DNA from 4 places in the Bacillus sp. KNSH39 genome. Region 3 is predicted to be linked to each of the others. Evidence: riboswitches for the same ligand, from Rfam matches in the RefSeq annotation. Region 3 holds a riboswitch; each other region holds the start of a gene.
The links. Region 3 has a riboswitch for S-adenosylmethionine ahead of ACUL40_RS27265 (Na+/H+ antiporter NhaC family protein). Riboswitches for the same ligand answer to the same signal wherever they lie in the genome.
Positions count from the first base shown of each region.

Region 1: linked by a shared signal. The riboswitch ahead of metK (methionine adenosyltransferase) and the one ahead of ACUL40_RS27265 (Na+/H+ antiporter NhaC family protein) in region 3 are both predicted to bind S-adenosylmethionine.
Region 2: linked by a shared signal. The riboswitch ahead of ACUL40_RS20795 (peptide ABC transporter substrate-binding protein) and the one ahead of ACUL40_RS27265 (Na+/H+ antiporter NhaC family protein) in region 3 are both predicted to bind S-adenosylmethionine.
Region 4: linked by a shared signal. The riboswitch ahead of mtnK (S-methyl-5-thioribose kinase) and the one ahead of ACUL40_RS27265 (Na+/H+ antiporter NhaC family protein) in region 3 are both predicted to bind S-adenosylmethionine.

Region 1 covers NZ_JBQXYO010000001.1:3,141,776-3,145,444, reverse strand. The annotation lists gene pckA (phosphoenolpyruvate carboxykinase (ATP)) at 70-1,656, opposite strand; SAM riboswitch class I at 1,885-2,006, shown strand; gene metK (methionine adenosyltransferase) at 2,176-3,375, shown strand; gene ACUL40_RS16070 (GNAT family N-acetyltransferase) at 3,417-3,669, opposite strand, start outside.
Region 2 covers NZ_JBQXYO010000001.1:4,052,445-4,056,113, forward strand. The annotation lists gene ACUL40_RS20790 (ABC transporter substrate-binding protein) at 1-44, opposite strand, end outside; gene ACUL40_RS20795 (peptide ABC transporter substrate-binding protein) at 450-2,090, opposite strand; SAM riboswitch class I at 2,223-2,327, opposite strand; gene ACUL40_RS20800 (aldo/keto reductase) at 2,480-3,313, opposite strand; gene proC (pyrroline-5-carboxylate reductase) at 3,315-3,669, opposite strand, start outside.
Region 3 covers NZ_JBQXYO010000001.1:5,300,395-5,304,063, reverse strand. The annotation lists gene ACUL40_RS27275 (PspA/IM30 family protein) at 1-416, opposite strand, end outside; gene ACUL40_RS27270 (lmo0954 family membrane protein) at 464-820, opposite strand; gene ACUL40_RS27265 (Na+/H+ antiporter NhaC family protein) at 1,002-2,318, opposite strand; SAM riboswitch class I at 2,413-2,518, opposite strand; gene ACUL40_RS27260 (DUF402 domain-containing protein) at 2,639-3,157, opposite strand; gene gltP (glutamate/aspartate:proton symporter GltP) at 3,226-3,669, opposite strand, start outside.
Region 4 covers NZ_JBQXYO010000001.1:2,456,839-2,460,507, reverse strand. The annotation lists gene ACUL40_RS12375 (pyridoxal phosphate-dependent aminotransferase) at 1-840, opposite strand, end outside; gene ACUL40_RS12370 (carbon-nitrogen family hydrolase) at 855-1,718, shown strand; SAM riboswitch class I at 1,790-1,931, shown strand; gene mtnK (S-methyl-5-thioribose kinase) at 2,022-3,203, shown strand; gene mtnA (S-methyl-5-thioribose-1-phosphate isomerase) at 3,200-3,669, shown strand, end outside.

The sequences.
Region 1 (3,669 bases), 2.2 Mb from region 3:
CGCGAAACTTTACGGTTACACGACACTTATTCATATGAGTAAAGGGTTATTCCAACAAAAAGTTTTAATTTAAGCGATTGGACCGCCTAAGTTAATAATGTCTTCAGATACGCTGTCGAACTTTTTGAAGTTAGCTTTGAATTCATTTGCAAGTTCGATTGCTTTTGCTTTGTAAGCAGCTTTATCAGCCCAAGTTTGTTCAGGCATTAACACTTCGTCAGGTACACCTGGTACGTGAAGTGGAACTTCAAGACCGAAGATGTCATGTTTAGCTGTTTCAGTTTTCGCAAGTTCACCGTTTAATGCTGCTTGAATCATTGCACGAGTGTAACCTAAGTTCATACGTTTACCAACGCCGTATTCGCCACCAGTCCAGCCAGTGTTTACTAAGAATACTTTCGCATCGTGTTTCTCGATTTTTTCACCAAGCATTTCAGCATAGCGAGATGCATCAAGTGGTAAGAATGGTGAACCGAAGCAAGTTGAGAATGTTGCTTGCGGAGATGTAACGCCGCGCTCTGTTCCTGCTAGTTTACTAGTGTAACCACTTAAGAAATGATACATAGCTTGCTCTTTTGATAACTTACTGATTGGAGGCAATACGCCAGATGCATCAGCAGTTAAGAAAATAATTGTATTTGGGTGTCCAGCAACACTTGGCAGTACGATATTGTCGATCGCATGCATAGGGTATGCAGCACGAGTATTTTCTGTTAAAGTAGTATCGTTGTAGTCGGCGATACGTGTTTGGTCATTAATGATAACGTTTTCTAAAACAGATCCAAATGTGATTGCATCGAAAATTTGTGGTTCTTTCTCGTGAGAAAGGTTTACACATTTCGCGTAGCAACCGCCTTCAATATTGAATACACCGTTATCAGACCAACCGTGCTCATCATCACCGATTAGTTTACGGTTTGGATCAGCAGATAATGTTGTTTTACCTGTTCCAGATAAACCGAAGAATAGTGCTACGTCGCCTTCTTCACCTACGTTTGCAGAGCAATGCATAGAAAGAATATCTTGTTCAGGTAATAAGAAGTTCATAATAGAGAAGATTGATTTTTTCATTTCTCCAGCGTATTCTGTACCACCAATTAGTACGATACGTTTTTCGAATGAAACCATAATGAATGCTTCAGAGTTTGTACCGTCAACAGCTGGATCAGCTTTGAAATTCGGTGCAGAAACAATTGTGAACTCTGATTCATGAGTTGTTAATTCTTCTTCAGTTGGACGAATGAATAATTGATGTACAAATAAATTGTGCCATGCATATTCGTTAATAACTTGAATTGGTAGGCGGTAATTGCGGTCAGCGCCTGCAAATCCTTTGAAGACGAATAACTCTTCTTTTTCTTTTAAGTATTCTAAAACTTTAGTATATAATTTATTAAAATGTTCTTCAGAAATCGGTTGGTTCACAGCTCCCCAAGCAATTTTGTCAGCAACCGATGCTTCTTTCACAATAAATTTATCTTTAGGAGAACGTCCTGTATATTTTCCAGTTGAAGCAGAAACGGCACCAGTCGAAGTTAATTTCCCTTCATTTCGCATTAATACTTTTTCCACTAATTGCGGAACACTTAGTTGAATCTGTGCATTGCTTCCGTTCAATAATTCGTGTAAACCAATTTGGACATTCACAGTACTCATATTTATATACCATCCTTTTCATTTAATGAAATATTTCTCGTAATCCCCAACAAGAGTATAACACAATTATATAAATAATGTATACTATTTATTTCTTTTTGTTTGTGTGAATGCATTATTTCCCTATTAATATTTCATTTCAGGCGTATTGAGAAAAACTTTCAGGAAAATGTGAATATTAATTGACAAATGAATATCATTTCTTTAGTATAGGTTGGGACGGATACTCTCTTATCCCGAGCTGGCGGAGGGACAGGCCCGATGAAGCCCAGCAACCTCACTTGTAGTGGTAAATACAGGTGAATAGGTGCTAAAACCTGTGCGAGGCTACAGGTCTCGAACGATAAGAGCGAAGGGCAAAAAGCAGTATGCAAGTAGCAAATTAAACCTTTCCTCTATGTAAAGTAGGAAAGGTTTTTCTGTATGCTTGTGTGGGAGAATAAATGTATGTCGCAGTTTGTGGCAAATTAAGGATGAGTTCCGTACAATATATACAATTACTGTAGGGAGGTTTACCACATGACAAAAAAACGTCATCTGTTCACATCTGAGTCTGTAACTGAAGGACATCCAGATAAAATTTGTGACCAAATTTCTGATTCAATTTTAGATGCGATCTTATCAAAAGACGCAAATGCACGTGTAGCTTGTGAAACAACTGTAACAACTGGTTTAGTATTGGTAGCGGGGGAAATTACGACTTCTACTTACGTAGATATTCCAAAAATCGTTCGTGAAACAATTCAAGGCATTGGTTACACACGCGCAAAATACGGATTCGATGCAGAAACTTGTGCAGTTTTAACATCTATCGATGAGCAATCTGCTGACATCGCTATGGGTGTTGACCAAGCGCTAGAAGCACGCGAAGGTCAAATGACTGACGCTGAGATTGAGGCAATTGGTGCAGGAGACCAAGGTTTAATGTTTGGTTTCGCATGTAATGAAACACAAGAGTTAATGCCACTTCCAATCTCGCTTGCTCACAAATTAGCTCGCCGTTTAACTGAAGTACGTAAAGATGATACATTATCATACTTACGTCCGGATGGAAAAACGCAAGTTACAGTTGAGTATGATGAAAATGGTAAACCAGTACGTGTTGATACTATCGTAATTTCTACACAACATCACCCAGATGTTACATGGGAAGAAATCGATCGCGACTTAAAAGAGCACGTAATTAAAGCTGTAGTACCAGCAGAATTAATGGATGGAGAAACGAAATTCTTCATTAACCCAACTGGCCGCTTCGTAATTGGTGGACCACAAGGTGATGCTGGTTTAACAGGACGTAAAATCATCGTTGATACTTACGGTGGATACGCTCGCCACGGTGGCGGTGCATTCTCTGGTAAAGATGCAACGAAAGTTGACCGTTCTGCAGCATATGCAGCTCGTTATGTTGCGAAAAACATCGTAGCAGCTGGTCTTGCTGAAAAAGCAGAAGTACAACTTGCATACGCAATCGGTGTAGCACAACCAGTATCAATTTCAGTTGATACATTCGGCACTGGTAAAGTATCTGAAGACGTACTAGTAGAGCTAGTTCGTAACAACTTCGATCTTCGCCCAGCTGGTATTATTAAAATGCTAGACTTACGTCGCCCAATTTACAAACAAACAGCAGCTTACGGCCACTTTGGACGTACTGATGTAGATCTATCATGGGAACGTACAGACAAAGCAGCAGCTTTAAAAGAGCAAGCTGGTCTATAATATATGAAAAAAAGCTTTGCGCGGTGAGCGCAAAGCTTTTTTTATTTATAATTACGTTGGAATAAAGCGAAGAGTTCAATGTCATGCCAATTGCCATTGCGGAATATAGCTTCTTTACAAGTTCCTTCATGTTGAAAACCGAGTGATTTATATAATTTAATTGCTCTATCGTTAAAAGAAAATACTCGTAAAGAAAGGCGATGTAAATTTAATTCTAAAAATGCATAATCCAATAATAAGGTGAAAGCTTCCTTCCCATAACCTTGCCCCCAGTAATCCTTGTTACCAATATCA
Region 2 (3,669 bases), 1.2 Mb from region 3:
GCCCCTAAAACAGATGCAACAACAGGTACAACTTTTTTCTTCATTGTTCGTTCCTCCCTAAATGTGTTGTTCGTAACGTCATAATGTCCGTGTCTTGAAGTAGCTATAGAAGGAGATAAAACCTATTATAAATATTTGTTTATAGGTAATCAGGTGTTCTATATGTATATACATGTCGAACTATAATCTATCGTTATATGTTTCAACGTAGTAGACATTATATTTTGATGGTGAAATATTTTGTTTCTTTGATTATTTAGAATATTAACACTGAAAAGAACTATATGTCAATAATAAAAATAGATTGTTAATTTATCAGAATAATATATTAAAAAAGCAGATTCTCATGTGTGAGAGAACCTATTTTTAATATATTTTGCTAAAAAAACAATTGGTGTGGGCTAATAATAAGTGGGGATGAAGAAACCCCCGCTTATTAAAGTTTCACTTTATTTTTCAATTTTTGTCCACTTGAAGTTTAATTGACCTGCAAAGTCTACTTGCACAATTCCTTTCACATAAGAACGTTCTAAATAAGATTCGCCTTTTTGGTAAAGAGGAGCGATAACAGAGTCTTTAAATAATATTTTCTCGGATGCTAGTAATGCTTCCCAGCGAGCTTTTTCATCACCAGCTAAAGTTGTTTTCACTTTTGCTATTGTTTCATCGAATTCCTTATTAGAGTAATGATCTAAGTTATAAGGGTTATTCGTTGTAAATAGCTCAAGGAATGTAATTGGATCCGCAAAGTCAGGGCTCCAGCCATCAATTCCGATTTCGTAGTCACCTTTTAATAAAAGCGAAACTTGTTGCTTACGCGGCTGAGGTTTTATATTTACTATTAATCCATCTAGATTCTTTTCTAGTTGTCCTTTTAAGAATTCACCAGTTTTCTTATCAAGGTCAGCATCACTCGTTAATAATTCTAATGTTATCTTTTCAGAACCAAGCTCTTGTTTAGCTTTTTTCCATAACTCTTGTGCAGATTTTGTATCAACTTTTGTTAAATCGCCGTTTGCAGTACGGAAGTCTTTTCCTTCAGGTCCTTTTGCAAAGTTTTTTGGAACGAGACCAAATGTTGGTGTAGAGCCATCATTTAATAACGTATTTACAAAGGATTTTCTATCAATTGTTTGATCAATTGCTTGGCGTGCAGAAACGTTTTGAAGTACTTTGTTTTGTTGATTCATACGTAAAAATTGTACGCCTACGTTTGGACGTTCTTTAAAGTTAGCATCCTTTTTATATTTATCGACGAAGTCAGATGTTAGTTTTATACGATCTAATTGTTTTGACTCGAATAAATTTACTTCTGTTGATTTTTCTTTTACGACATTAAAATTGATTTCTTCTAGTTTGACAGTATCTTTATCCCAATAGGTAGGGTTCTTCTTAAATTTAAAGCTTTGTTCGTGCTTCCAATCGCTTAGTGTAAAAGCTCCATTGTACAAGATTGTATTATCTTCTAAAGCGTACTTATCACCTTGTACTTTAAAGAATTCCTCATTAATTGGTAGAAATGTTGGGAACGCTGTTAAGCTAATAAAATAAGGAACAGGACGCTCTAATTCTACCTCAAACGTATGGTCATCAACTGCTTTTACACCAAGTTGGTCGGCTGGAAGTTCTTTGTTGTTAATTTTTGTTGCGTTTTTAATATCAAAGAATAAAAATGCATATTCAGAGGCTGTTGCTGGATCTACGGCACGTTGCCAAGCGAACACAAAATCTTTAGCTGTAACAGGAGTGCCGTTTGACCATTTTGAATCTCGCAAATGGAATGTGTATTTCGTTTTATCGCCACTTACTTCATGAGATTTTGCAACACCAGGAACAGGTTTGTTACCTTCACCAAGATTATACAAACCTTCAAATACGTTTCTCATTACTTGACCAGAATCAGTATCTGTAGCACGAGCCGTATCCATTGTTCGTATTTCAGTAGGTGAAGATAAGTTTAAAACCTGTTTACTAGGTGCCTCGTCTTTTGCATTTGCTCCGCTTGCTTCGTTTTTATAACTACCGCAACCAGTTAATAAAATACTTACTCCTACAACTGATGCAATACCGGGTACAAACTTCTTTTTCATTTGATTTTCCTCCTAAATAATTAAGTTTGGATGATGATGAGGGAAATGAAAAATAAAAAATCCCTCTTTTCATATTGAGAAAGAGGGATTTTTACGTACAAGTTATGCACCCGTATATAAACGAAGTCCCTCATTCTATCTTTCAAGCATAAAGCTTGCAGGAAGTGGCACAGTATTCAAAATGAACCTGTTGCCGAGGTTTCAAAGGGCCAGTCCCTCCACCTCTCTTGATACAATGAGTAAACGAATAAATTTTATTAATTTTTGTGTTTCTTTGATAATTCAAAATCTTACACCTTGAATAATGAAGTGTCAACTAAATGAAATATAGTTTAAATTTTCAGTTTTATTAAATAGAAAAACCACTGCATATGGCAGTGGTTTTTCTACTAGAAGTTAAAGTTATCTGGATCTGGACCAACGCGACGATCTTCATTTAAAGCTTGAATTGCTTTCATATCATCAGCACTTAATTCAAAGTCGAAGATGTTTGCATTTTCAATAATGCGATGTTCTTTAATTGATTTGGGAATTGTTACAACTTCGTTTTGTAAATCCCAACGTAAAATAATTTGCGCAGTTGATTTATTATATTTTGTCGCAATTTCTTGTAACGTTGGATTATCTAGTAGTTGTCCTTGCATTAATGGTGACCAAGCTTCAAGCTGGATATTATGTTCTTTACAGAATGCATGTAGCTCTTCTTGTGCTAAACGTGGGTGATATTCCACTTGGTTGACCATTGGCTTAATTTCAGCAATTTCAAATACGTCTTGTAAGTGGTGAATGTGGAAATTACTCACACCGATAGCGCGAACACGGCCATCTTTATAAAGTTTTTCTAATGCTTTCCATGATTCAGTATATTTCCCTTTTACAGGCCAATGTACTAAATATAAATCTAAATATTCTAGACCTAATTTCTCTAATGTAGTTTCAAATGCTTGAAGTGTTGTTTCATATCCTTGATCGCTATTCCATACTTTTGAGGTAATAAATAATTCTTCACGTGAAACACCGGATTCACGAATCGCTTGTCCAACGCCTTCTTCATTTTGATAGATTGCTGCAGTATCGATGCTGCGGTAGCCATTTTTAATTGCTGCTTTTACAGAATCAATTACTTCTGAACCATCTTCTACTTTAAAAACACCTAAACCAAACCAAGGCATTTTTACACCGTTATGTAATGTTGTATAATCTTTTAAACTTGTTAAAATCATATTATTTCCCCCTAGCTTTTTTGTTTGTTGCTTCTACTGCTTTTTGAATTGCCTCTGAAAAATTATATTCGTATAAAGTTTTGAGACCCTCAGCTGTGGAACCACCTGGCGTTGTTACTTGTTCGCGAAGGTTAGCTGGATTTTGCGTTTGTTCAAGCATAGAAGCAGAGCCAGAAATCATTTGAATGACAAGGTGTTTTGCGGTTTCTTCATCAACTCCATAACTTTTTGTTGCTTCAATTAAGCTTTCAGCAAAGTAATAAAGGAAGGCTGGTGCACTTCCAGTAACTGCAGTAAGCTGATGAACTTCTTCCTCAGTACAAAGTTGCGAAGTACCAATACCTTTTAAAAGTAGT
Region 3 (3,669 bases):
TTTGCGTGCATTTCTTTTAATTTATTTTTCATTTCAGAAAGACGACGCTCTAACTCATCAATTTGCTCTACAACACCTGCATACATTTCTTCTAATCGAGTTACTTGCCCTTCATAATAAGCTACCTCTTCTAACGCACGTTCGTGCAATTGTAGTTCGTCTGCTTCTTGAGCAATGATAGCTTGCTTTGATCTTTTATTAACGAAATAACGTGCTTGCTCAAGCTCACGAGCAAAATTAGATTTTAATGTTTTATGACGCTCAATTAACTTCTCAATTTTTGTTATTTCACGCTCACTATCACGTAAATATTGGTTTAACATCGCAATTGGATTTTTTCTTTCCTTCTCATCTAACACGTTATGAAAATCAGCTAAAATTGCATCGCGTACACGTCCGAATAAAGATTGTTTCATTATAAATCTTCCTCTCTTCTACTTTATTTATAATTTGATTTATTGTTTTAGTTTTTCATTAATTTGTTCCACTCATCTTCAAAGTTACTATATGGTTTAGAACTTTCTGGAGCAGATTCAACAACTACATCTTTTTCTTTTTTCCACTCACGGTATCCGTAGTATAAAACCACTAAAGCAGCGATACCGATTAATGCTGGCGAATGAGAAAGTGCAATGGATAAACCGATTAAACCAACAATACCCCAAGCTAACTTTCCAAAAAATGATTTAGCTCGCACAAATGATTTATAGCTCCAATATACAACTCCTGCTCCGATTGCGAATCCTACAATACCAGCAAGACTACCAAGAGCAATTAAAGCCAAAATACCGGCTGCGATAAACGCTAGAAATTGTTTCATCTTGTGCTTGCCTCCCTTCGATTTGATACTCTTATCTTAACTATTTTTTCATCTTTCCATAACGAGCTTAAGAACCGTTTTTAACTCAGACTTAAGACCGAGTCATATTCAGCCCTTTACGCAAAAAAACGTGCAGAGTCTATTCTCTGCACGTTTTTTAATTACTAACATTCATATTAAATTAAGCTGTTTTATGATACTCTTTTTTCTCAGCTACTTTCGAAAACCTTGGAAACCCAATTAAAATAGAAACAATCCCACATACTCCAACTAAGATTGGATAAAATGCATATGGCAACAATTCAACCGGAGATAACGCTGCAAATCCTGCTGCCGTTAACATTTGGGCACCGTACGGAATTAATCCTTGCACACAACATGAGAAAAGATCTAATACACTCGCTGATTTACGAGGATCTATTTCATATTGATCTGCAATATTTTTTGCAAGCGGGCCTGTAAAGATAATTGAAATCGTATTATTCGCTGTACACATATTCGTCATACTCACTAAACCAGCAATACCAAATTCCGCTCCTTTTTTCGAACGAATATTACGTGTTAATACATTCATTAAATATTGAATACCACCATTATATTGGATTAATTCAACCATACCGCCAATTAATATAGCAAGTAATACTAACTCCATCATACCGCCCATTCCAGTCGTTACACTTTTAAAGAAACTTTCTAACGTGTAACTTCCATCTATAAGGCCGATAACACCAGATAGTACAGTTCCACCAGTTAATACAATAAGTACATTCCAGCCAAGTAGCGCTGTAATAAGTACTCCTGCGTACGGTAAAATCTTTATCCAATCAAAGCTATGTGCTTTAATCTGCGTGTCACTTCCTGAAGTAACTATTACTAATAGTACAATTGTAATAATAGCCGCTGGTAACACAATTAAAAAGTTCGTTTTAAACTTATCTTTCATTTCTGTTCCTTGTGAACGAACAGCTGCGATTGTTGTATCTGAAATAAATGATAAATTATCACCAAACATCGCTCCGCCAACAACAGTAGCCATTGCAAGCGCAATTGAGATATCAGTTTGACCACTAATACCTACAGCAATCGGCGCTAATGCTGCAATTGTTCCCATTGAAGTTCCCATCGCTAATGAAATAAATGCACCAATAACAAAGATTCCAGCTACGATAAATCCTGGCGGTAAAATAGTTAACGCTAAATTAACAGTTGAGTCTACTCCGCCCATTCCTTTAGCAGTTTCAGAAAACGCACCTGCAAGCACAAAAATTAATACCATAATCATAATATCCGGATTTCCTGCACCTTTAGCGAACCGCTCTACTTTCACATTAAAACTTTCTTTACGATTCATCACTAAAGCGACTCCTACAGCAATTGAAATCGCTACAAGTATCGGCAATTTATAGAAATCACCTGTAATAATTCCAGAACCAATAAATAGCGCCAAAAATATTCCAAGTGGTAATAAAGCTAAACCATTTCCTCTCGTTTCTTTCAAAGTACCATCTCTCCCTAGTTTCAACCTTTTTCTAATGAATAACAAAAGACCTCTTCCGATGAGAAGAGGTCTTATACATCTATAAGAAACACTCTTCTCATCTTTCAAGCACACGCTTGCTGGATTTGGCACAGCACTCTGAAATCGAGTCCGCTGCCGAGGCATCGTAGGGCCAGTCCCTCCGCCTCTCTTTATAAGAAGGTTTCATATTTATTTTTTAATAATAATTTCTTCCCTAACTTTACTCGCTTACAAAACAAAAGTCAATTATTTTTTGTATAGATTTTTTTGGTAATTATACAAAAATTTGAATACAACAATCATTTTAACTTTTCGATTTCTTCTTCCAATATTGAAATCCAATAAAATTCACTATTTTTTATTGTTGCTAATATCCATTTCGTAGTGTGCCATGCTAGCTCATACTCTTCCTTCGTGACATCACCACTTTTATAAGCATCCTCTAGCTCCTCTTCATCTAATACATACACCTTACCGCTAGATAATAATACTACATCTAAATATAAATCATCAAAATACGGTAAACCACGATCGTCTATTTTATATTCTTTCGCCACATCGATATAATATTGCACTAATTTTTTCTGATCATCTAACATAGCGGTAATCGCAAAGTTTTTCCCGTCTATGAAATATTGAATCCACGTATACTGATCTGCTGCAATACAAAGTTCTTCACCATCATATTCTTTACAACTAGGCTCTCTCACCTTTTTTATATCCAGTATTCCGAGCATTCCCTCTTCCACTTGCTTAACCGTATAACTCTTTTCTATTAGTCTCTTCCACGAAGAACCGTCACCATATTTTCGTTTCATTATGTCTGCTCCTCTTCTATATACAGAAAAGCTCCCACATATTATGTGAGAGCTTGTTCATATTATAATTAAGCCGCTTGACCCTTTTCAGAAATCTCTTTTAAATAAGCTTGTCCTTTTTCAGCGTCATATTGACCTTCCCACTTAGACATAACTACAGCTGCTAAAGAGTTTCCTACAACGTTAACTGCTGTACGAGCCATATCTAAAATACGGTCAATACCAGCAATGAACGCTAAGCCTTCAGGTGGAATACCTACTGTACCAAGTGTCGCTAATAATACAACGAATGATACGCCCGGTACACCTGCGATACCTTTTGATGTAACCATTAATACAAGTAATAATGTAATTTGTTGTGTAATAGATAAATCAATACCGTACATTTGCGCCAAGAAAATAGCCGCAATTGCTTGATATAAAGTTGATCCATCTAAGTTAAATGAATAACCAGTCGGAATAACGAAAGATGTAATTGCTTTCGGACAACCGAATTTCTCCATTTTCTCCAT
Region 4 (3,669 bases), 2.8 Mb from region 3:
ATCTTGAACTGCACCGAATATACTAACATACATATGATCTTGTAATAGGTTAATTGTTTCAATCACACTTTCATTCCCTACAGCAAAAGCGATGCGCCAGCCAGCCATATTGAAAGTTTTTGATAATGTGTAAATTTCAATTCCTATATTTTTCGCACCATCTGCTTGCAAGAAACTAACAGGTTTTTGACCATCAAATCCGATAGCGCCATAAGCAAAATCGTGAACAACTAATATATTATGTTTATTAGCAAAGTGAATGGTTGCATCAAAAAAATCTTTTGATGCAGTAGCACCGGTAGGATTATTTGGATAGTTTAAAAACATTAATTTTGCACGCTCTGCAATAGAGTCATCAATGTTCGCATAATCTGGTAAAAAGTTATTTTCTGCAATAAGTGGCATTCTTTCAAATTGTGCTTTTGCTAAAGCAACCCCGGATAAATAATCTGGATAACCTGGATCCGGAACGAGAATCGTATCACCAGGATTTGTAAAACAAATCGGTAATTCTACTAGTCCAGCCTTCCCACCAAACAAAATAGCAACTTCAGTTTTTGGGTTTAATTCGACGCCATATTCACGTTTATAGAATGTAGCCACGGCTTCCTTTAAGCTTTCATGTCCGCGAAATGGCGGATATTTATGATGAATGGTCTTTTCGGCAGCATCTTGTAAAGCTTTTACGATATGCTGCGGTGTTGGTTGATCTGGATTACCTTGACCTAGATTAATAACATCGTGACCAGCTGCAACGACTTTGTTAACTTTTGCAACAAGTGAAGCGAAAAATTGTGTTGGCAATGATGTTACTATCTCAGAAGGTTGAAATAATTTCATACTTTCCACCTCTTTTGAAAGTTGTTACAATTCTAGTGACAAATGATATAATCTTTCCAGTATTTTGTAAAGAGAAAAATAAGAATGGGGCTGAAAAAATGAAAGTCGCATGTATTCAAATGGATATTGTTTTTGGAGATGTAGAAAAAAATATTGAGAATGCTAAAAATAAAATAAGTGAAGCTATGAAGGAAAGGCCAGATGTTATCGTCTTACCAGAACTATGGACAACAGGATATGATTTAACGAGACTTTCTGAAATTGCAGATAGGGATGGAGTGGAAACGAAAGAAAAGTTAATAGAATGGGCGAAGCGATATGATGTACATATTGTTGGTGGGTCCATAGCAAAGCAAACAGAGCAAGGCGTTACAAATACGATGTATGTTGTAAATAATGAAGGACAGTTAGTCAACGAATATAGTAAAGTACATTTATTTCAGCTTATGGATGAACATAAATATTTAATAGCTGGTAATGGTACGGGCGAATTTAAGCTAGATGATGTTGAATGCGCTGGAACAATTTGTTATGATATTCGTTTTCCAGAGTGGATGCGTGTTCATACTGCTAAAGGGGCAAAAGTATTATTTGTTGTAGCTGAATGGCCATTAGTTCGTTTAGCACATTGGCGTTTGCTATTGCAAGCAAGAGCAGTTGAAAATCAGTGTTATGTTGTTGCGTGTAATAGAGCAGGGAAGGATCCGAATAATGTGTTTGCAGGTCATTCTTTAATTGTGGATCCTTGGGGTGAAGTTGTAGTAGAGGCGAATGAAGAGGAATCAATTTTATTTGGAGAGCTTGAATTCGAGAAAATTAAAGAAGTACGTAAAGGAATTCCAGTTTTTGCGGATCGCCGTCCAGAATTATACAAATAAAATGTTGACAAGTGATTTTTATTCTTGGTATAGTCTTCAACATAAAGTTAAAAATTCAAAAAATTATACAACTCTTATCAAGAGCAGGTGGAGGGATTTGGCCCGATGAAGCCCAGCAACCGACCGTAATACCATTGTGAAATGGGGCGTTTATTACGCCAAAAGGCACGGTGCTAATTCCAGCAGAAAGTAAAACTTTCTGGCAGATAAGAGGGGAGAAGATAAACTTCAAACCTCTTTCTTAGTGGAAAGAGGTTTTTCTATGTTAGAAAAACCTCTGAATTTAAAAAGGGGGAGAAGAAGATGGGATATTATTCATTAACAGAAATAACAGCTGTACAATATGCGAAAGATCATGGCTATTTTGAAGAGAAGGCAAATGTCATTTGTCATGAAATTGGAGATGGAAACTTAAATTACGTGTTCAAATTAGATGATGGAGAGAAATCCATTATAATAAAACAAGCACTGCCTTATGCGAAAGTAGTTGGTGAAAGCTGGCCATTGTCTATAAAAAGAGCAACGATTGAAAGCAAGGCATTACAAATTTTTGCGCAGTATGTACCGGATTATGTTCCAGTAGTGTACAGTCATGACGAAGAGTTAGCGATAACGGTAATAGAAGACTTATCAAGACTAACAATTACAAGAAAAGGATTAATAGACGGAGAAGAATATCCGCTTTTATCCCAGCATATTGGTCGTTTTCTAGCACATGTTTTATTTTACACTTCAGATTTTGGTTTACAGTCAAAAGAGAAAAGGGTACTAGAAGGTACCTTTGTAAATCCGGACCTTTGTAAAATTACAGAGGATTTAGTGTTTACAGATCCGTTTGGGCATTATGATACAAATGATTATGAGCCAGATTTACAGCTCGTGGTTGATGAACTTTGGAGTGATAAAACTTTAAAACTAAAAGTAGCACAATATAAATATAAGTTCTTAACAAGAAAAGAAACTCTTATTCATGGTGATTTACATACTGGTAGTATTTTTTCGTCACCTTCTGAAACGAAAGTGATTGATCCAGAATTTGCGACATATGGCCCATTTGGGTTTGACATAGGTCAATTTATTGCAAATCTATTATTAAATGCGTTATCTAGAGAAGAAGAAAAGAGAAGTGTACTATTTTTCCATATAGAAAAGACGTGGAGTTATTTTGTAGAGACTTTTACAAAGTTATGGATTGGAGAAGGTGTAGAAGCATATACGAAAGAAAAACAATGGTTACCAATTATTTTGCAAAATATCTTTACTGATGCTGTTGGATTTGCCGGATGTGAACTAATTCGTAGAACAATTGGTTTAGCTCATGTAGCAGATTTAGATGAAATAGAAAATAAAGAAACAAGAATTCAAGCTAAGAAACAAGCGCTATCCTTAGGAAAAGAACTAATAAAATATGAATCTAAAAGTGCTGATATTCAACTGTTTCGAACATTATTTCAACAGACAGTTTCAAGGGGTGTAAAAGCATGAGTACAATCGTTACGGTTCCGAGATCTGTAAGTTGGAAAGGGGATGCAATTGCGGTATTAAATCAAACGAAATTGCCACATAGCACAGAATACAAAACATTAACGACTATTGAAGAGGTTTGGAAAAGTATCATAATGTTAGAAGTACGCGGAGCGCCTGCAATTGGAATTGTAGCTGCATTTGGCTTGGCGCTTGCAGCGAAAAAATATAATACTTTACATATCGAAGAATTTCAAAAGAAGTTTAATAGAGACTGTAACTATTTAGGGACATCACGCCCAACGGCAGTAAATTTATTTTGGGCAATTGATCGTATGAGAGAATCTATTCGAGAGATTACTACAATAAAAGAAGCGCAAAAAATATTAGAAGAAGAAGCGCTTCGCATTCAACAGGAAGATGAAGAGGTGTGTCGAAATATTGGGGAATATGCGTTAACATGTTTTAAAGATGGCGATAATATTTT